One region of the Streptomyces sp. NPDC005863 genome, then DNA from elsewhere that is predicted to be linked to it. Evidence: predicted binding sites of a transcription regulator. Region 1 holds the regulator's gene; each other region holds the start of a gene.
The links. The regulator HspR, encoded in region 1, represses chaperone genes until heat shock. The targets are predictions, from matches to a motif close to TTGAGNNNNNNNNNCTCAA.

Region 1 (7,900 bases):
GTCCCTGCCCCGACGACTCGGGGTGGCTGCTCCCTACTCCGCCGGCCGTGGCGCTTCCCCGTCTGCTGCGCACCATCGCAGACCGCATCAGCGAGCATCGGAAACGCGAGGATGAACTGGCGGCAGCCTTCGAGGCGTTCCTGGGACTGGACGCCCGAACCGTCAGCCGTGAAACGGCGGCACTCACCGTGCTGAACGGTCAGCAGCGCATCGACGCAGCCATAGACATGGCCGTCGCCGACGCCTCCCACGAGGTCCTCACCATTCAGCCCGGTGGCGCCCGTCGCCCGGAGCACATGGCGGAGTCCTTCCCCCGCGCCCAGGAAATCCTCTCCAGAGGCGCCCGGCTCCGAACTCTCTACCAGCACACGACGCGCTACTCCTTGCCGGCCGTCGCCCACTACGAACATCTCCAGGGCGACGTGGAGGTACGCACACTGAGCGAAGTGACCGAGCGCCTCTTCGTCTTCGACCGGACCACGGCCTTCATACCGACGAGCAGCGACCGTAGCCACCGCGTGGCCCTGGAGATACGGCACTCCGTCGTCGTCGATTTCCTCGTGGCCGTCTTCTACCGCCTGTGGGGCCTGGCAGCGCCCATGCTCCCCAAGTCGATCCCGCAGCCCGAGCAGAGCGATGTCAGCGCACGTCAAAGAGCCATCGCCATGCTCTTGATCGAGGGCCTCACCGACAACGAGATAGCCGTCCGACTGGGAATGAACGTCCGGACCGCGCGCGTGCACATCGCGAAATTGTCCAGCAGACTCGGCAGCCACAGCCGAGCCCAACTCGGCTACCTCATCGGCCAGTCGGGAATCATCCCCACGGCCCCCTCCTCAGCGGCGGACCGTCATGGCCGATGAGCACGTTCCCCACGCGCCCGGGGAACTCTGCGACGCGGGCCTGGCCGTCTACGCACAGGCCGTGCGCGAAGGACGCGTACGGAACGAAGCCGCGGCACACGCCCCGTGTCTGGCGGGCCTCGGCCTCCTGAGCCCGGACCCGACGGCGCCCGCGACATGGCTCAGGCCCGCGCCACCCGCCATCGCCCTTTCCTCCTTGCTCGCATCACTCGCCGACGAGACAGCGGAACAGCGCCGCCGCGAAATACGGTTGGCCACGGCCTTCGCACCGCTGCTCCGGCAGGTCACCGAGCAACCCCCGCCAGAGGGCACCCGAGCCCTCAGGGTCCTCGACGGCCTGCCTGTCATCGAGGCAGCCATAGACCGGGCCGTGAACCTGACCTCCGGGGAGGTGCTCACCATCCAGCCGGGTGGCATCCGCCCTCCTGACCGGCTGATGGCCGCCGTCCCGCTCCATCAGGGGATGCTCTCGCGAGGGGCCAGGATGCGCACCCTCTACCAGCACACCACGCGCTATTCGCAGGCGACCGTCGCGCACTACGAGGAACTCGTCGGTGACGTGGAGGTCCGCACTCTCGACGAGGTCTCGGACCGGCTTCTCGTCTTCGACCGTCGCGTCGCGTTCATCCCCGCGAGCGGAGACCGCACCGCCGCGCTGGAGATCCGCCAGCCGACCGTCGTGGAGCACCTCGTCGGCGTCTTTCACCATCTGTGGCGCCGGGCCACCCCGATGCACCCGAACTTCGCTCCGCAGCCCGCCGAAGACGGCATCTCCATCCGCCAGAGAGCGGTCGCCACCCTCCTGGCCGAGGGGCTTACTGACAACGAGATAGCCGTACGGCTCGGCATGAACGTACGAACGGCCCGCGTCCACATCGCGAAGCTGAGCACCACGCTCGGCAGCCGCAGCCGTACCCAACTCGGCTACCTGATCAGTCGTTCCGGGATGCTGGAGCACGACCGCTCCGCGGAGACCTCCGGCGCCACCACCACGTCGGAGAGGGGGGCCACGTGACGCGACAGCACGTGCCACACGGGACCGAGGAGCTCTGCGAAGCGGGAACCGCCCTCTACGCGCGAGCCCTGCGCGAGGGCCGCATACCGAGCGGCGACGCCGAACCGGCGCCATGCCTCGTCGACTTCGGTCTGCTCCACCCCGAACTCGACGACTTGCGGTGGCTCAGGCCGACCGCTCCCCACGTCGCCCTGTCGCGCCTCCTGCGGACGATCGAAGATCGCGTCGTCGCCCACCGGCAGCGGGAGGAAATGCTCACGGCGGCCTTCCGGCCACTCTTGGCCATCGACGACCGGCACCACGCACCCTTGTCCGACGACCCGGGCATCACCGTCCTCTCCGGCGCCGAGCGCATCAGAGCGGCTGTCGCCGACGCCATGGAAGAAGCCGTGGACGCATTGCTGGCCATCCAGCCCCACGGCTCCCGCCCGCCGGAGACGTTGGCCACCATCCAGCGCCAAAACCTGCGTCTTCTCGCCCGTGACTGCCGCATGAGGACCCTCTGCCAGCAGGTGGACGACCCTTCTCGCGGGCCTCTCCTCGATCTCCGTCAGCTGGAGGGCGACGTCGAAGTCCGCACGCTGGACGAGGTGACCGAACACCTCCTAGTCGTCGACCGGACGGTGGCCTTCATCCCGATGGGCCGGGACCACGGTCACGTCCTCGAACTGCGCAACCCCGCCCTCGTCGAGTACTTCGCCACCACCTTCTGGCGGTTGTGGCGACTGGCCACCCCCATGTACCCGCGCACCGCCCCCCAGCCCACCGAGAACGGCGTCACCACCCGTCAGCACGCCATCGCCGCCCTCCTCGTAGAAGGCCTCACCGACGCCGAGATAGCCGGTCGTCTCGGCATGAACATCCGTACCGCCCGCGTCCACATCGCCAAACTCGCCGCCGTCCTCGGCAGCAACAGTCGCGCCCAACTCGGCTATCTCATCGGGCGGTCCGGGATTCTCGGGCAGGTCGAGTGAACCGTCCGGTGCGCGGGCATATGGGACCGTTCGCGGCCCCCTCAGCTCGCTGCACGGCAACAAAATGGCGCTTCCCGCGCCCGGGCGGGGGCGGGCAGGCTGGCCGTGGCGGAAGGGGGCTCCAGCCGGCGTCCATCCGCCCGGCGACCGTCCCGTCCACCGACCACGGCGGGGCCTCGCCGCGACGGGCGCCCCGGCCGTTTACTCCCCCGTAGGCGGCCGGGGCGTCCCTCCGATCGGGGTCAGGCGTCCGCCCACTCCCGCAGCAGTGCCTCCCGCTCCGCCGCCCGCGGCGTCCCGCCCTCGTGGGTGCGGCCCCAGGCCGACATCGCCGCCAGCGTGGTCAGGAGCGTGCCCGCGCCCTCCGTCAGGCGGGCGAGGAGGGCGCGGGAGAGGTCGTACTCCGTGCGGGAGTAGCCGACCGCCGGGGCCGTGTACGCCGTCAGGTCCGTGGTCGCGTCCGCCGCGTCCGTGACCCGTACCGTCATCGTCGGCGCCTCGTCGTCGCCGCCGAGGCCCAGCGAGAGCGCCATGTCGAACGCCACGCCCACGTGCCGCTTCAGGGACTTCACCGGCGCGTGCTCGACGGCCAGCGCGTGCACGTCCTCCCACGGCCACAGGCCCGACTGGCGGTCGCCCAGGGCCAGTACGCCCTCCGGGGTCAGCCGGACACCGGGGGCCAGGCCGGCCGGTTTCGCGCCCACGTACACGTCGCCCTCGGCGATCCAGAACAGCCCCACCATGGCCATGGTCAGCCCCACTCCCCGTAACCGGATACAACGATGCGGGGCCGGGAGGTTGCCACCTCCCGGCCCCGCACAAGCCTACGAAACCTACTGCTCGGTCGCCCGCTTGGGACGCCACACCACCAGCGCGCTCGCCTGCTGCACGTCCTGGTAGGGGACGAGGTCGCGACGGTAGGAGGCGTGCACCGCCGCCTCACGCTGCTGCATGGCCGCGGCGGCTCCCTCCACGGCCGCGGAGAGCTCCGCGATCCGCGACTGGAGCGCGGTGACCTGGTTCTCCAGCTCGATGATGCGCTTGATGCCGGCGAGGTTGATGCCCTCTTCCTGCGACAACTGCTGCACCGTGCGCAGCAGTTCGATGTCGCGGGCGGAGTAGCGTCGGCCGCGCCCCGCGGTGCGGTCCGGCGAGACCAGACCGAGGCGGTCGTACTGCCGCAGGGTCTGCGGGTGCAGACCGCTCAGCTGGGCGGCCACCGAGATGACGTACACCGGTGTCTCGTCGGTGAGTTGGTACGGATTGCGACGGCCGACCCTGTCCATGGGGTCACGCTCCCTTCGCGGCCTGGAACAGTTCTGCCCGCGGGTCGTCGCCCGCAGTCGCCTTGCGGTAGGACTCCAGTGCTTCCTTCGCCCCGTCGCTCAACGACGTCGGGACGCAGACCTCCACCGTCACGAGCAGATCGCCCCTGCTGCCGTCCTTGCGGACCGCGCCCTTGCCGCGGGCCCGCATCGTACGACCGTTGGGGGTGCCCGCGGGGAGCTTCAGGGTGACCGGCGGGCCGCCCAGGGTGGGCACCTTCACCTCGCCGCCCAGCGCCGCCTCGGGATACGTCACCGGCACCGTGACCGTGAGGTTGTCGCCCTTGCGGCCGAAGACCGGGTGGCTGTCGACGTGCACCACCACGTACAGATCGCCGGCCGGGCCGCCGCGCTCGCCGGGCGCGCCCTTGCCGCGCAGCCGGATGCGCTGCCCGTCCGAGACGCCCGCCGGGATGCGCACCTGCATGGTCCGCGACGACTTGGCGCGGCCGCTGCCGCCACAGGTGTCGCAGGGGTCCTGGGCGATCAGCCCGCGGCCCTTGCAGTCCATGCACGGGTCGGTGAGGGAGAACCCTCCGCCGCCGCCCCGCGAGACCTGGCCCGTGCCGACGCAGGTCGGGCACACGCGCGGCGTGCCGTTCTTGTCGCCGGTGCCGGAACACGCCTTGCAGGCGGCCTGGGAGGACATCCGCAACGGCACCGTCGCGCCGTCGACCGCCTCCGTGAAGCTCAGCGTGACCTCGGACTCGATGTCCTGGCCGCGCCTCGGCTGCGTCCGCGCGCCGGCCCCGGCACCCGCGCCGCCGCGGTTGAACAGGCCCCCGAAGACGTCACCGAGGCCGCCCCCGAAGCCGCCGCCGGCCGCTCCACCGCCACCCGGGGCGCCGCCTCCGAAGAGGTCGCCCAGGTCGAAGTTGAACGAACCGCCGCCGCCTCCGGGGCCCTGCCGGAATCCGCCGTTGCCGAAGAGAGCACGCGCTTCGTCGTACTCCTTGCGCTTCTTGGGGTCGCCGAGGATGTCGTTCGCCTCGGAGATCTCCTTGAAGCGCTCCTCCGCCTTGGTGTTGCCCTTGTTGGCGTCCGGGTGGTTCTCGCGGGCGAGCTTCCGGTACGCCTTCTTGATCTCGGCTTCGGTGGCGTCCTTGGGGACGCCGAGGACCTTGTAGTAGTCCTTCTCGATGAAGTCCTTGGTGCTCATCCTCGACGCACCCCCTTCCGGTTGTCCCTCGTCGGTTCAGCGTCAGCCCTCGTCCGGGCCACCGCTGTCCTTCTCCGTCGGCTCGGCCGACTCGGTGTCGGCCTCGGCCGTCTCGCCCTTGACCGTCTGCGCGCCGGGCTGCGGCTCGGCGACGGCCACCCGCGCGGGGCGGATGGTGCGCTCGCCGATGCGATACCCCGGCTGCAGGATCGCGACGCACGTCGTCTCGGTGACGTCCGGTGCGTAGCTGTGCATCAGGGCTTCGTGGATCGTCGGGTCGAAGGGCTCGCCCTCCTTGCCGAACTGCTGAAGCCCCATCTTGGCGACGACGGTCTCCAGGGACTCCGCCACCGACTTGAAGCCGCCCACCAGCTCGCCGTGCTCACGGGCGCGCCCGATGTCGTCGAGGGTGGGGAGGAGCTCGGAGAGGAGGTTCGCCGAGGCGATCTCCTTCACCGTCACCTTGTCCCGCTCCACCCGACGGCGGTAGTTCTGGTACTCGGCCTGCAGCCGCTGGAGGTCCGCGGTGCGCTCGCCGAGCGCGGTGCGCACCTGGTCCAGCTGTGCGGTCAGGCCGGTCACGCCCGAGTCCTGGGCGGACGTCTTGCTGCTTTCCGCGTCCCCGGCCGGGGCCGCCGCGCCCTCCTCGGTGGAGGGCTCGGCGGCCTTCGGCGCGGCGTCATCAGAGGTGGCGCCAGAGGGGACGTCGGGCTTCTCGGCGTTCTCGCCGAAACCCGGGGTCTCCTCGGTCATCAGGCAGCGCCACCCTTCGCGTCACCGGGCTTCTCGTCGTCCACGATCTCGGCGTCGACGACGTCGTCGTCGGCCTTGGCGTCGGCGTCCGGGCCGGGGGCCGCGCCCTCGGCGCCCGCGCCGGCGGCCTGGGCGTCGGCGTACATGGCCTGGCCCAGCTTCTGCGAGACGGCGGCGACCTTCTCGGTGGCGGTGCGGATCTCGGCCGTGTCGTCGCCCTTGAGCTTCTCCTTCAGCTCGCCGACGGCGGTCTCGACCTCGGTCTTCACGTCACCCGGGACCTTGTCCTCGTTGTCCTTGAGGAACTTCTCGGTCTGGTAGACGAGCTGCTCGCCCTGGTTGCGGGACTCGGCGGCCTCGCGGCGGGCGTGGTCCTCGTCCGCGTACTTCTCGGCCTCCTGGCGCATCCGGTCGACCTCGTCCTTCGGCAGCGAGGAGCCGCCGGTGACGGTCATCTTCTGCTCCTTGCCCGTGCCCAGGTCCTTCGCGGTCACGTGCATGATGCCGTTGGCGTCGATGTCGAAGGAGACCTCGATCTGCGGGACGCCGCGGGGCGCCGGGGGCAGACCGGTCAGCTCGAACATCCCGAGCTTCTTGTTGTACGCCGCGATCTCGCGCTCGCCCTGGTAGACCTGGATCTGCACGGACGGCTGGTTGTCCTCGGCCGTCGTGAAGATCTCGGAGCGCTTCGTCGGAATCGTGGTGTTCCGCTCGATGAGCTTGGTCATGATGCCGCCCTTGGTCTCGATGCCGAGGGACAGCGGGGTGACGTCGAGGAGCAGGACGTCCTTGACCTCGCCCTTGAGGACACCGGCCTGGAGCGAGGCGCCGATGGCGACGACCTCGTCCGGGTTCACACCCTTGTTGGCGTCCTTGCCGCCGGTGAGCTCCTTGACGAGCTCGGCCACGGCGGGCATGCGGGTGGAGCCACCGACGAGAACGACGTGGTCGATCTCGGAGAGCTGGATGCCCGCGTCCTTGATGACGTTGTGGAACGGCGTCTTGCAGCGCTCCAGGAGGTCGGACGTGAGCTGCTGGAACTGGGCGCGCGTGAGCTTCTCGTCCAGGTGCAGCGGGCCCTCGGCGGAGGCCGTGATGTAGGGCAGGTTGATCGTGGTCTCCGTGGAGGAGGACAGCTCGATCTTGGCCTTCTCGGCCGCCTCGCGCAGGCGCTGGAGCGCCATCTTGTCCTTGGCGAGGTCCACGCCGTGGCCGTTGTTGAACTGCTTGACCAGGTAGTCGACGACGCGCTGGTCCCAGTCGTCACCACCGAGGTGGTTGTCGCCGTTCGTCGCCTTCACCTCGACGACGCCGTCGCCGATCTCGAGCAGCGAGACGTCGAAGGTGCCGCCACCGAGGTCGAAGACCAGGATGGTCTGGTCGTCCTTGTCGAGGCCGTAGGCCAGCGCGGCGGCGGTGGGCTCGTTGACGATGCGCAGGACGTTCAGACCCGCGATCTCACCGGCCTCCTTGGTGGCCTGGCGCTCGGAGTCGTTGAAGTACGCCGGGACGGTGATGACCGCGTCGGCCACCTTCTCGCCCAGGTACGACTCGGCGTCGCGCTTCAGCTTCTGCAGGATGAACGCGGAGATCTGCTGGGGGTTGAACCCCTTGTCGTCGATGTCCACCTTCCAGTCGGTGCCCATGTGGCGCTTGACCGACCGGATGGTCCTGTCGACGTTGGTGACCGCCTGGCGCTTGGCGACCTCGCCGACCAGCACTTCACCGTTCTTCGCGAAGGCGACGACGGACGGCGTGGTCCTGGCACCCTCGGCGTTGGTGATGACGGTGGGCTCGCCGCCTTCGAGAAC
Region 2 (7,900 bases), on a different contig from region 1:
AAACCCCCTGAGACGGTCTCCTCGCGCCGTGCGCGAGGGGGCCTCAAAGTGTCACCGCGAACGCCCGTTGCCCAGTTGCCATTCCGGCCATAGGACCCCGGCCACGGGGCCGTTCCCGCACCTCAGCGGCCCCTCGGGCCCACCGGCATACACCACGTGTTCGGATCCGCGGATCCGCACCTGCGGGCCCCGCTCGAACACGGCCGGGGTGTGCGGCGGCCCGATTTCATCCTGGCGCGACTACTCATCGTTCCTGTGACCGCCCCGCTGTCCAAGCTCGCACCGGAGCAACGGAGTTGAGCAGATTGCAATCGGCCCCGTCAGGCGACCGTCGCGACGCCGATGCCGATCGCGATGAACAGCCAGCCGGTGGTCAGCTCCCAGCGGTGCCGGATCTTCGGGTGGGCCAGCAGGGCGCGCAGGCGGGCGGCGACGGCCACCAGGGCGAACCAGTAGACGATCCCGATCAGGACGTCCAGGGCGCCGAGCAGGAAGATCTGCCGCGGCATCGAGCCGTCGCCGTCGACGAACTGCGGCAGGATGCTGAGGAAGAACAGCGCGGCCTTGGGGTTGAGCACATTGGTGAAGAACCCCTGGGTGAAGCCGGAACGCCACCGCGCGCCGCCACCCTCGAACTGTGTTGCCTGCTGCGGTGGTTGAGGGAGGGCATCCGGGCGGCGGCGGCCCCCGTGCGTCGTCCCTCCAGCAGCGCGCTCCCGAGCGGCTCGGCGGGCGGCACGCACCGCACGTACGCCCAGGTAGACCAGGTAGGCCGCGCCCAGAAGTTTGACCGTGTCGTACACCGCCGGCGAGCGGGTGGCGAGCACCGAAAGGCCGACGGCGGCGGCGATCATGTGCACACACAGCCCGGCCTGTGCGCCCAACGCGGCCGCTCGTCCCCTGGCCGGATGCTCGACCGCCGACCGGACCACCACCAGGAAGTCCGGGCCGGGCACCAGATACGCCACCAGCACCACGCCGAGGAAACCGATGAGGTCGACCGACATTCGCGCTCCGTCTCGTCCGCCAAGAGCAGGCCCAGGGGCTTACCCCTACCCGCGGATCGGCTTCGGGCGCACGTCTGTCGGCAAAACGGTGGACGGGCCTGCGCTCAGTCGAGGCAGAACTCGTTGCCCTCGACGTCCTGCATCACGAGGCACGACTCGTTCTCGTCGTCGGCCGGCAGCAACCGCACGCGGGTCGCGCCGAGTGCGACCAGGCGTGCGCACTCCGCTTCGAGCGTCGACAGACGTTCCTCGCCCACCAGGCCGGTGCCGGCCCGTACGTCGAGATGCACACGGTTCTTGACGGTCTTCCCCTCGGGGACGCGTTGGAAGTACAGCCGCGGGCCCACCCCCGTGGGATCCGCACATGCGGCCCACGCGCCGCGGTCTTCGGGAGGCGGCGCAAGCTCGTAGCCCAGCGCCTCGCACCAGAAGCGGGCGACGCGTTCGGGTTCCGCGCAGTCGAAGGTGACCTGGAACTTCTTCACAACCGGCATCGATGAGATCGAGGACATCGGCGCACCCTAACAAGGCAGGTGCGGCCCCGGTGAATCCCCGGCGTACCGTCTGCAGTTCAATGGCTGTCGAGTAGTCCAAAGGCGGCCGAGTGGTTCAGTGACTGTTCGGTGACGGCTCAAGTCCAGCGGTGAAGAGCGGAGTTGCCCATGCACGGTGCAGGCGATCGGATCGATACCTCGACGGCCCACTCGGCGCGGGTGTACGACTACATCCTGGGCGGCAAGGACCACTACCTGGTCGACGTCGAGGCGGGGGACGTCATGTGCCGGCACTGGCCCGCGCTGCCCGTGCACATGCGGGAGAACCGGCGGTTCATGCACCGCGCAGGGCGCTACCTCGCCCAGGAGCAGGGCGTCCGCCAGTTCCTCGACATCGGCACCGGCCTGCCCACCGCCCCCAACCTGCACGAGGTCGCCCAGGACGTCGCGCCGGAGTCCCGCGTCGTCTACGTCGACAACGACCCCATCGTGCTGGCCCACGCCCGCGCCCTGCTGCAGAGCTCCCCGGAGGGCGCGACCGCCTACGTCGACGCCGACATGCACGACCCGGACGCCATCCTGGACAGCCCCGAGTTCCGCGCCCTCATCGACCTCGGCGAACCCGTGGGACTGATGATCATCGGGATCCTGCACTTCATCCTGCCCCCGGACGACCAGCGCCTGGTACGGCGGCTGCTCGACCCGCTGCCGTCCGGCAGTTTCCTCGCGCTGACCATCGGCACCGCCGACTTCGCCCCCGAGGAGGTCGGACGCGTCGCCGAGGAGTACGCGCAGCAGGGCATGCCCATGGTGCTGCGCGACCTGCCGACCGCCACGTCCTTCTTCGACGGGATGGATCTGCTCGACCCGGGCGTCACCCAGGTGCACAAGTGGCGGCCCGGCCCGACGCAGGAAGGCATCGACGACCGGGCCATCGCGATGTACGGGGCGGTCGCCCGCAAGCGCTGACGGACGCGGGACGCGGCGCCGGCCACGCAGCAGCCACGTACCGGCCACGTACCAGCCATGTAAGCGACCACCCTCGCGCCCAGGTACGCCGTTTTCACGCGGAGTGTGATCGGATGGCGGCAACGGAAGTTCCGCTCGCGGAACCGCGCCGAACCTCATGAACCGCACTGAAGGGAACTGCATCGTGGCAACCACGCGCTCCGCGCACACGGTCTGGGAAGGCTCTCTGACGGAGGGCTCGGGCACCGTCACCTTCGACTCCTCCGGCATCGGCGAGCAGGCGGTGTCCTGGCCGTCGCGCGCCGAAGAGGCGAACGGCAAGACCAGTCCGGAGGAGCTGATCGCCGCCGCGCACTCCAGCTGCTTCGCCATGGCGCTGTCGCACACCCTGACCGGCGCCGGCAACCCGCCCACCCGGCTCACCACCTCCGCCGACGTGACCCTGCAGCCGGGCACCGGCATCACCGGCATCCACCTCACCGTCGAGGGCGTCGTGCCCGGGCTCGACGAGGCCGGCTTCGTCGAGGCCGCCGAGACCGCCAAGGCGGGCTGCCCGGTGAGCCAGGCCCTGTCGGCCACGACCATCACGCTCTCGGCCAAGCTGGCCTGACCCGGCGCCCGTTGACGATGCCGCCGCCCCGCTCCGGGGTGGCGGCATTGTCACGCGCGGCATTGACAACAGCCCGCTCAAGTTTTGTGATGGAGAACGGAGTAGACCTGGAGACGGGGACGTGAGCCCGCGGCGGAAGGGACTGGACCATGGCACGTGCGGTCGGGATCGATCTCGGTACGACGAACTCAGTGGTGGCCGTGCTGGAGGGTGGTGAGCCCACCGTCGTCGCCAACGCGGAGGGGGCCCGCACCACGCCCTCGGTCGTCGCGTTCGCCAAGAACGGCGACGTTCTGGTGGGCGAGGTCGCCAAGCGGCAGGCGGTCACCAACGTGGAGCGCACCGCGCGCTCCGTCAAACGCCATATGGGCGACGGCGGTTGGCGGTTCCCGGAGGAAGGCTCCGTGGACGGCACCCGCTTCACCGCGCAGGAGCTGTCCGCGCGCGTCCTGCAGAAGCTGAAGCGCGACGCCGAGTCCTATCTGGGCGAGGACGTCAGGGACGCGGTGGTCACCGTGCCCGCGTACTTCGACGACACCCAGCGCCAGGCCACCAAGGAGGCCGGCGAGATCGCGGGGCTCAACGTCCTGCGGATCATCAACGAACCGACGGCGGCGGCCCTCGCGTACGGCCTCGACAAGGGCGACGACGAGACCGTGCTCGTCTTCGACCTCGGCGGCGGCACCTTCGACGTCTCGCTCCTGGAGATGGGCGAGGGCGTCATCGAGGTGAAGGCCACCAACGGCGACACCCGGCTCGGCGGCGACGACTGGGACCAGCGGATCGTCGAGTACCTGGTCCGCCGGTTCAAGAACGGCCACGGCGTGGACCTCGGCCAGGACAAGATGGCGCTGCAACGCCTGCGGGAGAGCGCCGAGAAGGCGAAGATCGAGCTGTCCTCGTCGAGCGAGACCGACATCAACCTGCCCTACATCACCGCCTCGGCCGAGGGACCGCTGCACCTGGCGGAGAAGCTGACCCGCGCCCAGTTCCAGGAGTTGACCGCCGACCTGCTCGACCGGTGCAAGGAGCCCTTCCACCAGGCGGTGCAGGACGCCGGCGTCGAACTCTCCGCCGTGGACCACGTGATCCTGGTGGGCGGCTCCACGCGGATGCCCGCGGTGACGGAGCTGGTCAGGGAGCTCACCGGCAAGGACCCGCACAAGGGCGTCAACCCCGACGAGGTGGTGGCGCTCGGCGCCGCGCTGCAGGCCGGGGTGATCCGCGGCGACGTCAAGGACGTGCTGCTGCTCGACGTGACGCCGCTGTCCCTCGGCATCGAGACCAAGGGCGGCATCATGACCAAGCTCATCGAGCGCAACACCACGATTCCCACGCGGCGTTCGGAGACCTTCTCCACCGCCGAGGACAACCAGCCCTCGGTCGGCATCCAGGTTTTCCAGGGCGAGCGGGAGATCGCCGCGTACAACAAGAAGCTCGGCGTCTTCGACCTGACCGGGCTGCCGCCCGCCCCGCGCGGCGTCCCCAAGATCGAGGTCACCTTCGACATCGACGCCAACGGCATCATGCACGTCTCGGCGAAGGACGAGGCCACCGGGCGCGAGCAGCGCATGACCGTGACCGGTGGCTCCGCGCTGCCCAAGGACGACATCAACCGCATGGTGCGCGAGGCCGAGGAGCACGCGGAGGAGGACCGCAAGCGGCGCGAGGCGGCGGAGACCCGCAACCAGGCGGAGCAGCTCGTCTACCAGACGGAACGCTTCCTGCGGGACAACGGCGACAAGGTGCCCGCCGCCACGAAGTCCGAAGTGGAGGCGGCCGCCACGGAGTTGAAGGAGCTCCTCAAGAACCGCGCCGACGACACGACGGCCCTGCGCGCCGGCGCGGAGAAGCTGGCCGCCGTCAGCCAGAAGATGGGTCGGGCGATGTACGCGGACGCGGGCGGGAGCGCCCAGGAGCAGCAGGCCACGGAGGGCACTGAGGCCACGGAGTCCACCGCCGAGGAGAGCGTGGTCGACGCCGAGATCGTGGACGAGGACGATCGGGGCGGGGACGACCGGGACAAGGGCGCCACCCCGTAACCGGCAGGGCAGCGGATGGGGAGCGGGTGGGGTCAGGAACCCGTCCGCTCCCAGCCCCGCCGGTCCGGCCGCGCCCCGACCCGCTTGGGATCCTTCGTGCGGTAGACCACGTACGGCCGGAACAGATACTGCACCGGTGCGCTGAACATGTGGATGAGCCGGGTGAACGGCACCAGCGCGATGAGGGCCATCCCGACCACCGCGTGGATCTCGTACAGCACCGGCACCCCCGCCATCCGGTCGATGTCCGGCTGCAGCGTGAACAGGCTGCGCGCCCACGGGGCAATGGACACCCGGTAGTTGTAGCCGTCGCCCGACGCGTGCGTCAGCTTGGCGACCATGCCGAGCACGATCGCCGCGAACAGCACCAGGTACATCAGCTTGTCGTTGGCCGTCGTCGCGCGGAACACCGGCGTGTTGGTCCGCCGCCGGTAGAGCAGCAGCAGGATGCCGAGGACCAGGAGGATGCCGGCCGCGGTGCCGCCGTACAGCGAGAACAGGTGGTACGTGTGCTCGGTCAGGCCCACCTTGTCCGTCCACGACTGCGGCAGGAACAGCCCCACCAGGTGGCCGACGAGCACGAAGAGGATGCCGTAGTGGAACATCGGCGACGCGATGTTCAGGAGCTTCGACTCGTACACCTGGGAGGAGCGGGTCGTCCATCCGAACTTGTCGTAGCGGTAGCGCCAGACGGTGCCGGCGATGAGCAGGACGAAGGCGACGTAGGGGAGTACGCCCCACAGCAGCGTTTTCATGAGGGGCGCTCCCCGATGAGTGCGAAGGGTTGCAGGCCGACGTCCTCGCGCGGCGGCCCGGAGCGGGCCAGGGCCTGGGCCTCGGCGCGGTCCTTGGGCGTGGGGCCCGGCAGGGTCGCGCACACCGCCTCCAGGACCGCCGCGTACGGCGTGCCGAAGTCGGCGAGCGCGATCCGCAGCAGTTCGAGGCCGCCGCGGTGTTCCGTCAGGAGCACCGGCCCGGCGTGCGCGGAGAACTCGAGGACCGCGGGCAGGAAGTCCGGCAGCTCCTCGTCGGTGAACTCCAGGCCGTGCTCGCGGTAGACCTCCTTGAAGCGGACCAGGGCCATGCCGCGCCGCCGGGTGTCGCCCTCCCGCCACCAGCTCAGATACAGGCTGTGCCGGTTCTTGAAGTCGAAGACCTGGACGTAGTGGGCGGCGAGCTCGCGGGGCCCGGTGGTGCGGGCATACTCCAGGAAGCCGCCGAGTTCCGTGGGCGCGGCCGCCGTAAGGAGCGGGAGCCGCTCGCGGAACTCCTCGTCGGGGTAGGCCAGGCAGAGCGCGGCGGCCTGGTAGAGCAGGGCGTGCCGGGTCACTCGTCGTCCTCCTTGGCCGCGTGGGCCTTCTCGGCCGCGCTGGGCTGTTCGTCGGCGGTCTGCCGGGCGCGCAGCGTGTGGAAGTTCTCGATGGTGACCAGCGGCAGCTGGCGGCGGCCGGAGTCCTGCCCGAAGGGCCCGTCGTCGCCCATGCCGGGACCGCCCTCGTAGTCGAGGCTGCAGGAGTCCGGCAGCGCCGACTCCTCCAGGCGCTGCGCGTCGGCGACGGCCGCCGTCGGAATGACGTACCGGTCCTCGTACTTGGCGATGGCGAGCAGCCGGTACATCTCCTCGATCTCGGTGCCCGTCATCCCCACGGACCGCGCGGTCGCGTCGTCCGGCCGGTCGCCGAGGTTGATGGCCCGCATGTGTGCCCGCATCGCGGCGAGCTTCTCCAGGGAGGAGCGCACGGGGCCGACGTCGCCCGCCGTGAAGATCTCCGCGAGGTACTCCAGGGGGATGCGCAGCGTGTCGATGGCGCCGAACAGATTGCCCAGGTCCTCGCCGTCGTGGCCGGTCTCGGTGAGCGCGTCGACGACGGGGGAGAGCGGCGGGATGTACCAGACCATCGGCATGGTGCGGTACTCCGGGTGCAGCGGGAGCGCCACCTTGTACTTGCTGATCAGCGCGTGCACGGGGGAGCGGCGGGCCGCCTCGATCCAGTCGTGGGAGATCCCGGACCGCTCCGCGTCGCGCCGCACCTCGGGGTCGTCCGGGTCCAGGAAGACACCCAACTGCGCCTCGTACAGCCGGTGTTCGTCGGGCTCGGAGGCGGCCGCCGTCACCCGGTCGGGGTCGTACAGGATCACGCCGAGGTAGCGCAGCCGGCCCACGCACGTCTCCGAGCAGACCGTCGGCAGGCCCACCTCGACGCGCGGGTAGCACATGGTGCACTTCTCGGCCTTGCCGGTGCGGTGGTTGAAGTAGACCTTCTTGTACGGGCAGCCGGTCACGCACTTGCGCCAGCCCCGGCAGTGGTCCTGGTCGACGAGGACGATGCCGTCCTCGGAGCGCTTGTACATCGCGCCGGACGGGCAGGACGCCACGCACGACGGGTTCAGGCAGTGCTCGCAGATGCGCGGCAGATAGAACATGAAGGTCTGCTCGAAGGCGAACTTCACCTTCTCCGCGGCCTGTTCGCGGGTCTTGGCGACCATGGGGTCGAGGTGGCCGTGCTCCGTGGCGCCGCCGAGGTTGTCGTCCCAGTTGGAGGACCACTCGATCTTCATGGGCTTGCCGGAGATCAGCGAGCGCGGCTCGGCCACCGGGTAGTCGTCGCCCAGCGGGGCGTCGGTGAGGTTCCTGTACTCGTACGTCCAGGGCTCGTAGTAGTCCTTGATCTCCGGGAGCTTGGGGTTGGAGAAGATCTCAAGGAGCGACTTGACGCGGCCGCCGTTCTTGAGCTTCAGGGCGCCCTTCTTGTTCAGCTCCCAGCCGCCGCGCCACTT
Region 3 (7,900 bases), on a different contig from region 1:
AGAGTGACCTGGATCCGGCAGCCGCGAGGGGATTCGGCCACCCCGATGTGGCCGCCGTGGAGGTCCACCGCCCACCGCGCGATGGCCAGTCCGAGACCCGTGCCGCCGTCGTTCCCCGCCCCCTTTCCGGGGGCGCCGGCGTGGCTGCCCCGGTTGAAGCGCTCGAAGACGCGGTGCCACTCCGACTCCGGAATGCCGGGACCCTCGTCGAGCACCTCCAGGTCGAGCGACTCGGGGCCGGGGCCGCGCCTGGCCCGTACCGTCACCCGTCCGTGCGGCGGGCTGTGCTTGACCGCGTTGTCGATGAGGTTGGCCACGACCTGGTGGAGCCGCTCCGCGTCCGCGTGGGCCGTCAGCTCCGGCGGCGACACGTCGAGGTGCAGATGGACGTCCGTACGGGTGTGGCTGCCGGAGCCCGACGCGATGCCCGCGCGCGCGGAGGCCACCATGTTGGCCTCCTTCAGGACGCCCGACAGATAGGGCCACACCTCGAACCTGCGGGCCTTGAGCGGCACCACGCCGTTGTCCAGGCGGGACAGGTCCAGGAGCGTCTCGACGAGCCGTCCGAGGCGCTCGGTCTGCTTCAGGGCCGTACGCATCGTCTCCGGGTCGGCGGCCGACACCCCGTCGACCACGTTCTCCAGGACCGCGCGCAGCGCCGCGATGGGGGTGCGCAGCTCGTGCGAGACGTTGGCGACGAGCTCCTTGCGCTGGGTGTCCTGCGCCTCCAGGTCGTCGGCCATGGCGTTGATCGTGGAGGCCACGTCGCCCAGCTCGTCGCGCCGGTCGGCGCCGCGCACCCGGCGCGTGTAGTCGCCGTGCGAGACGGCGCGGGCCACCGCGTTCATCTCGTCCAGCGGCGCGGTGAGGCTGTGCGCGACGAACTGCGTGATGAGGAGTGTGGCGATCACCGAGAAGACGGTGATGAAGCGCAGCTCGGTCTCGGTCTTCGTGGCCACCAGGAGCAGCCCTGTGGTGATGAACACCGAGACGACCACGAGAGCGCCGAGCTTCGTCTTGATGGAGAAGGGCCGCAGCCCTCCGAAGGGTCCGCTCATCACACGAACCGCCTCACGGAGTGGGGGTCTCCAGCGCGTACCCGACGCCGTGCACCGTACGGATCCGCTCGGCCCCGATCTTGCGGCGCAGCGCCTTGATGTGGCTGTCGACGGTCCGGGTGCCGGACGCGTCGGCCCAGTCCCACACCTCCGCGAGCAGCTGCTCGCGGGAGAGGACGGCGCGCGGGGTGTTCGCCAGACAGACGAGCAGGTCGAACTCGGTGGGCGTCAGGTGGACGTCCTCGCTGCGCACCCGCACACGCCGCTGGGCGTGGTCGATCTCCAGCTCGCCCAGGCGCAGGATGCCGCTGCGGGGCGTGGTCGCGGCGAGCGCGGCCCGCTCGACGCGGCGCAGCAGCACGTGCACGCGGGCGGCGAGCTCGCGCATCGAGAACGGCTTGGTCATGTAGTCGTCCGCGCCGACCCCGAGCCCGACCAGCATGTCCGTCTCGTCGTCACGCGCGGTGAGCATGAGGACCGGGACGGGCCGCTGCGCCTGCACCCGGCGGCACACCTCCAGGCCGTCGAAGCCCGGCAGCATGATGTCGAGGATCAGCAGGTCGGGCTGCCACGCCTGGGCGGTGTCGACCGCCGACGGGCCGTCGCCCGCCGTTTGCACAACGAAACCCTCGGCGCGCAGCCGGGCGGCGATGGCGTCGACGATCGTCGGGTCGTCCTCGACCACCAGCACCCGGCGCTGTGCGCCCGGCGTCGCCGCCGTGGCGCCGTTGTGGGAGGTGTGTGTCTGCTCCATCGCCCGCCCCTGACACTGATCGCTTGTGTTCGGTCAGCAGAGTACGGGTCGCGAAGGGCCCTCGGCTACGCAGCCCTGACGCCGAGATGGACCACGTCCGGGACGCCTCGGGCAACGGGGATCTCTTCCGTCCGTACCCTCTGGAATCCGGCATTCCGTAGAGCGTCGTCGAAAGCGGACGAGGGTTGGGCGGACCATACGGCGAGCACTCCGCCGGGGTTCAGACGTGCTTTGCACGCCGTCAGACCGGCTGCTGAGTAAAGGGAGTTGTTGCCCTCCGTCACCGTCCAGTCGGGGCCGTTGTCGATGTCCAGGCAGAGCGCGTCGTACGTCCGGGTGGCCGCGGAGAGGTGTGTGACGAGGTCGGTGTGAAGAATCTGCGAACGTGCGTCGGCGAAGGCCGCGGCGGACAGCTCGGCGAGCGGCCCCTCGCGGTGCCAGTCGATGATGGCCTGCTCGCGTTCCACCACGTCGATGCGGCCCCAGCGGGGGTCCGCGGCGGCGTGGGCCAGGGAGAACCCGACTCCCAGGCCGCCGATGAGGACGGCGGGGGACGGGCGGTCGTCGAGGGCGTCGCGGGCCGCGTCGACGAGCAGTCGCTCGGAGCGGCCGTCGGAGGTGTCCATCAGGAAACAGCCGTTGGCGATGATCTGCAGCAGTTCGCCGTGGCGCCGCAGGACGACCTCGCCGTAAGGACCCTCGCGCCGGTCGATGACGACGGGGGCGGCGGTGGGGGTGCGCATGGGCGCCAGGGTATTTGCGGGTGGCCGTGGGCGCGGGTGATTTTCGCGGGTGGGGCGTGCGGAGTGGGCGGCGCGGCCTGCGTCGGGGGGTCGCGCGACGCAGAATGTGACCCGCGGGTTGCCTGTGAGACGTACCTCACGTGGCGCCTGTCATAGACAACGCCGGAAAAGAGGGCAAAGGGTGGGGCAGGACGGAAGGAGCGCCTCACCCGTGAACCAGAGCGTGCAGCCCGCGGAGGCCGTGCGGCCCGCCGAGACCGTGACCGAGGGGCGGCCGCAGACGCGGACGCCGGACCCGGTGATGTCGGACGGTGGGGCGTCGGCCGGCCTGAACGGCATACCGCGGCAGTCGGCGCGCCGGTCCCGGGTGGCGCGGACGCCCGTACCGCGGACGCCCGTACCGCGGACGCCCGTACCGGAGCCGCTCGTACCGGAGCGGCGGGCCGTCGTCCCGCGCGGCGGCAGGAGTGCCGCCGCCGCAAGGAGTTCCGCCACCGGAAGCCCCGCAGCAGGGGGAGCCGCGCCCGGAAGAATCGCCCGGCTCCGCCCCTGGCGCCTGCTGCCCACCCCCACCGGCACGCCCTTCACCTTCGGGTACGCCCTCGTGCTCGCCGTCACCTCGGTGGTCGCCGCCCACGCGGACCCCGACCTCGTCTCCGCGCTGCTGCGCGGGTCGAGCACCGACGTGGCGCACCTCTCGCACACCCCCGTCCTCGTCCTCCTCGCCAGCGCCCTGTGGGTCGCGGGCGGCATCACGTCCCCGTACGCGATCGGCTTCCTGTTGGTGCTGACCGCGCTGGAGCGGCGCATCAGAGGGCTGCGCACCGCCGGGGTCTTCCTCCTCGGCCACGTCGTCGCCACGCTCGTGACCGAGGTCCCGGTCGGCCTGTCGGTCCTCGCGGGCCATCTGCCCGACAGCTCGCTGCACCGCCTCGACTACGGCATCAGCTTCGGCGTGGCCGCCAGCGTCGGCGCGCTCGCGGGTCTGCTGACGCCGTGGCTGCGCTGGGTCGTCCTCGGCGGGTTCGGGTGCATGCTGATCGAGGACCTGATCGCGTTCACCGACCCGATGACGAACTGGGGCCACCTGCTCGCGCTGGTGATCGGCGTCTCCACCTGGCCGCTGCTCCGGCGCCGGCGACTCCAGGGCGGCCCCCCGCCCGTCGGGTGGGGGACCGGCCACCTCATGACGCCGCCTCCGCCTCCACGATCGACGGATACGTCTCCGTCGGCAGGATCCGCGTCAGGCGCAGCCCCGCCCCCGTGAGCAGCGCCGAGAACTCGTCCTCCGTCCGCTCCTGGCCGTCCACGACCGCCGCCATCGCCACGTCCAGGGTCTTGCCCAGGTGCGGTGCGTTGCCGGAGGGCAGGACGCAGTCCACGATCAGGAGGCGGGCCTCCGGGGTCATCACCGCGCGGCAGTTGCGCAGGATCCGCAGACAGGCCTCGTCCGGCCAGTCGTGCAGGACGTGCTTGAGCACGTAGAGGTCGCCGCCCTCGGGGACCTCGGTGAAGAAGTCGCCGGGCTCGGCCCGCCAGCGGCCCCGTACCGTCTCGTCGTCGGCGAGCACGTGGGTGTGCATCACGGGCTCCTGGTCGAAGAGGACGCCCGTCAGGCCGGGGCGCCCGCGCAGCACCGCGCGGAGCAGGCCGCCGCGGCCGCCCCCGACGTCCACCACGGTGCCTTTCTCCGGGAAGGGGTACGTGCCGGCGATCACCGCGTCGACCGGACCCGAGATCGAGGCCATGCCGCGGTCGAAGAGTTCCCGCAGGGCGGGATCCTCCGCCAGATAGGTGAAGAGCGGCTTGCCGAAGAGACGCTCGAAGGACGCGCCGGCCCGGCGCACCGTCTCCTCGAGACCCGCCGAGGTCCGCTGGAAGGCGGGGTCGGTCATCAGCAGGACCGCGGCGTGCATCGAGTCCGGCACGTCCGTGCGCAGCGCCTGCGAGAGCGGCGTGAGGTGGAACGCGCCCGTCCCGTCCTCGCGGAAGATGCCGCGCGTGGCGAGGTAGCGCAGGACGCGGCGGAGGTGGCCGGGGTCGGTGTCGGTCGGTTCGGCCAGTTGTCCCGCGGTGCGCGGACCCGCGGCGAGCCGGTCGGCGATCCCGCACCGGACCGCCGTGCGCAGCGCCGCGGAGAAGAGGTGGCCCAGCGCGTGCTCCACGATCTGGCCGGCGACGTCCTGCTCGTCCCGCACGTCGTCGTCGCCGGTCCCGGGTGTGTCCACCATGGGTGCCCTCCTGAGGAGTAGGAGCGTCCACGGTCCCAACGGAACGGCCGCAGGGGAACGCCGCCCGGCGGCCACCCCCGGGGACCGGCCTGATCGCGTACGGCCGGTCCGGCGACGGCCGGTGGGGGAGTGATCAGCGGAAAGCCGTGTCGGCCCCGAGCTCCTCCACCGCGTCCAGCTCCTCGATACGTGACTGGAAATGGGCCCTGATCCAGCCGAACGCCTCGGCGCCCAGCGGCAGCCGCAGCGGCGGTTCGTCGAGGCCCACCGCGGCGACGATCGCCTCGGCGCCGCGGGCGGGGTCGCCGGACTGGCTGCCGTGCGAGGCCTCCAGGGCCTTGCGGGCGGGCGCGATGATCTCCGCGTACTCCGCCATCGGCGTGCCCCAGCGCAGCGAGCGCCCGCCGAAGTCGGTGCGGAACGGGCCGGGTTCCACGATCGTGACGCGGATGCCGAGGTGCGCGACCTCGGCGGCGAGCGCGGCGGAGAACCCTTCGAGCGCGTACTTCGTGCCGACGTACGCCGCGCCGCCGGGCCCCGGCACCACGCCGTTGACGGACGACATCTGCACGATGTGCCCCGAGCGGCGCCGCCGCATGAGGGGCAGGACGGCGCGGGTGACCGTCATGACGCCGAAGACGTTGGTCTCGAAGTTGGCGCGCAGCTGGTCGTCCCCGAGCTCCTCGAAGGCACCGAGCAGCCCGTACGCGGCGTTGTTCACCAGCACGTCGATCCGCCCGAACGCCTCTTCGGCGCCCGCGACGGCGGCCCGTACGGACTCCACGTCGGTCACGTCGAGACGCAGCGCCCTGACCCGCTCCGGCGCGAGCGCGACGAGTTCGTCGAGGGCGGACACGTCCCGCGCGGTGGCCACGACCCGGTCCCCGTGCGCGACGGCGGCCCGGACCAGGGCCCGCCCGAGCCCCGAACTGCTCCCGGTCACGAACCAGACCCGCGGCCCCTCTTCGCGCCCCGCCCCACCGGCCACCCCTCGCTGCCCCTGCCGCCCCATCACCGTGCTCCTCACCTGCGCGAACCTCACCGGCACCGGTCCCGGCACCGTCGAGGACCTTAGGGAGCGGGACGCGGGACGGCGAACGGTTTTCGGGTGATCGCTCACAGCGAACGCCGATTGGGGAACATCCCGGGGCTCAGTTGCATTGAGTCGGTATAGCTCAACTTGAATGCCGAAGGGGAGATCATGGCTGCTGAGTCCACCACGTACACGTCGCTCACCCTGCCGGTGCTGCCGCTCGACGACGAGGTCGTTCTGCCCGGGATGGTGGTGCCCTTCGATCTGTCCGACGCGGACGTGCGGGCCGCGGTCGAGGCCGCGCAGGCCGCCGCGCGGTCCAGTGGCGACAGCAAGCCGAAGGTGCTGCTTGTTCCGCGCGTCGACGGGACGTACGCCGCGACCGGCGTCCTCGGCACCGTCGAGCAGGTCGGCCGGCTCTCCGACGGCGACCCCGGCGCGCTCATCCGCGGTCGCGGCCGGGTGCGGATCGGGGCCGGCACCACCGGTCCCGGCGCCGCGCTCTGGGTCGAGGGCACGAAGGTCGACGACGTCGTGCCCGAGCCGCTGCCCGGCTCCGTCACCGAGCTCGTCAAGGAGTACAAGGCGCTCGCCACCAGCTGGCTGAAGAAGCGCGGCGCCTGGCAGGTCGTGGACCGCGTGACGCAGATCGACGACGTCGCCGCGCTCGCCGACAACTCCGGGTACTCGCCGTTCCTGACCGTCCAGCAGAAGATCGAGCTCCTGGAGACCGAGGACGCGGTCGCCCGCCTCAAGCTCGCCACCGAGCAGCTGCGCGAGCACCTCGCCGAGCAGGACGTCGCCGAGTCCATCGCCAAGGACGTCCAGGAAGGCGTCGACAAGCAGCAGCGCGAGTTCCTGCTGCGCCGCCAGCTCGACGCCGTCCGCAAGGAGCTGCGCGAGATCAACGGCGACAGCAAGGACGCGGCCGAGGAGTCCGACGACTACCGCGCCCGCGTCGAGGCCGCCGATCTGCCGGAGAAGGTCCGCGAGGCCGCCCTCAAGGAGGTCGACAAGCTGGAGCGGTCCAGCGACCAGTCGCCCGAGGGCTCCTGGATCAGGACCTGGCTCGACACCGTCCTCGAACTGCCCTGGAACGAACGCACCGAGGACGAGTACGACATCAAGGGCGCCCAGGAGATCCTCGACGCCGAGCACTCCGGGCTCCAGGACGTCAAGGAGCGCATCACCGAGTACCTCGCGGTGCGCAAGCGCCGCAACGACCGCGGCCTCGGGGTGGTCGGCGGGCGCCGCGGCGGCGCCGTGCTCGCCCTGGTCGGCCCGCCCGGCGTCGGCAAGACCTCGCTCGGCGAGTCCGTCGCGCACGCCATGGGCCGCAAGTTCGTGCGCGTCGCACTCGGCGGCGTCCGCGACGAGGCGGAGATCCGCGGCCACCGTCGTACGTACGTGGGGGCGCTGCCCGGACGGATCGTGCGGGCGATCAAGGAGGCCGGGTCGATGAACCCGGTGGTGCTCCTCGACGAGATCGACAAGGTCGGCTCGGATTTCCGGGGCGACCCGGCCGCCGCCCTCCTCGAAGTCCTCGACCCGGCCCAGAACCACACCTTCCGGGACCACTACCTGGAGGTCGAACTCGACCTGAGCGACGTCGTGTTCCTCGCGACGGCGAACGTCCTGGAGGCCATCCCCGAGGCCCTGCTCGACCGCATGGAGCTGGTCAGGCTCGACGGCTACACCGAGGACGAGAAGGTCACCATCGGCCGCGACCACCTGCTCCCGCGCCAACTGGAGCGGGCCGGCCTGGAGCGGGACGAGGTGACGCTCGACGAGAGCGCACTGCGCAAGCTCGCCGGCGAGTACACCCGCGAGGCGGGCGTGCGCAACCTGGAGCGCTCCATCGCGCGGCTGCTCCGCAAGGTCGCGGCGCAGCACGAACTGGGCGACAGGGAGCTGCCGTTCACCGTCACCGACGCCGACCTGCGCGCGCTCATCGGACGCCCGCACCACGTGCCGGAGTCGGCGCAGGACCCGGCTGAGCGGCGCACGGCGGTGCCGGGCGTGGCCACCGGGCTCGCGGTCACCGGAGCGGGCGGCGACGTCCTGTTCGTGGAGGCCTCGCT

Region 2: the regulator HspR is predicted to act here: its motif matches at 3,143-3,161, upstream of dnaK (molecular chaperone DnaK).
Region 3: the regulator HspR is predicted to act here: its motif matches at 5,947-5,965, upstream of lon (endopeptidase La).

Annotation. Positions count from the first base shown of each region.
Region 1 is NZ_JBIAII010000008.1:315,238-323,137, forward strand. It holds gene ACFYO9_RS27330 (helix-turn-helix transcriptional regulator) at 1-863, shown strand, start outside; gene ACFYO9_RS27335 (helix-turn-helix transcriptional regulator) at 853-1,878, shown strand; gene ACFYO9_RS27340 (helix-turn-helix transcriptional regulator) at 1,875-2,852, shown strand; gene ACFYO9_RS27345 (hypothetical protein) at 3,095-3,601, opposite strand; gene ACFYO9_RS27350 (heat shock protein transcriptional repressor HspR) at 3,686-4,138, opposite strand; gene dnaJ (molecular chaperone DnaJ) at 4,143-5,336, opposite strand; gene grpE (nucleotide exchange factor GrpE) at 5,379-6,089, opposite strand; gene dnaK (molecular chaperone DnaK) at 6,089-7,900, opposite strand, start outside.
Region 2 is NZ_JBIAII010000002.1:839,031-846,930, reverse strand. It holds gene ACFYO9_RS09690 (LysE family translocator) at 321-1,007, opposite strand; gene ACFYO9_RS09685 (VOC family protein) at 1,112-1,501, opposite strand; gene ACFYO9_RS09680 (SAM-dependent methyltransferase) at 1,670-2,470, shown strand; gene ACFYO9_RS09675 (OsmC family protein) at 2,655-3,080, shown strand; gene dnaK (molecular chaperone DnaK) at 3,230-5,122, shown strand; gene narI (respiratory nitrate reductase subunit gamma) at 5,155-5,877, opposite strand; gene narJ (nitrate reductase molybdenum cofactor assembly chaperone) at 5,874-6,452, opposite strand; gene narH (nitrate reductase subunit beta) at 6,449-7,900, opposite strand, start outside.
Region 3 is NZ_JBIAII010000001.1:525,565-533,464, reverse strand. It holds gene ACFYO9_RS02310 (HAMP domain-containing sensor histidine kinase) at 1-1,058, opposite strand, end outside; gene ACFYO9_RS02305 (response regulator transcription factor) at 1,072-1,812, opposite strand; gene ACFYO9_RS02300 (spermidine synthase) at 1,878-2,555, opposite strand; gene ACFYO9_RS02295 (rhomboid-like protein) at 2,767-3,822, shown strand; gene ACFYO9_RS02290 (methyltransferase) at 3,740-4,786, opposite strand; gene ACFYO9_RS02285 (oxidoreductase) at 4,920-5,813, opposite strand; gene lon (endopeptidase La) at 5,988-7,900, shown strand, end outside.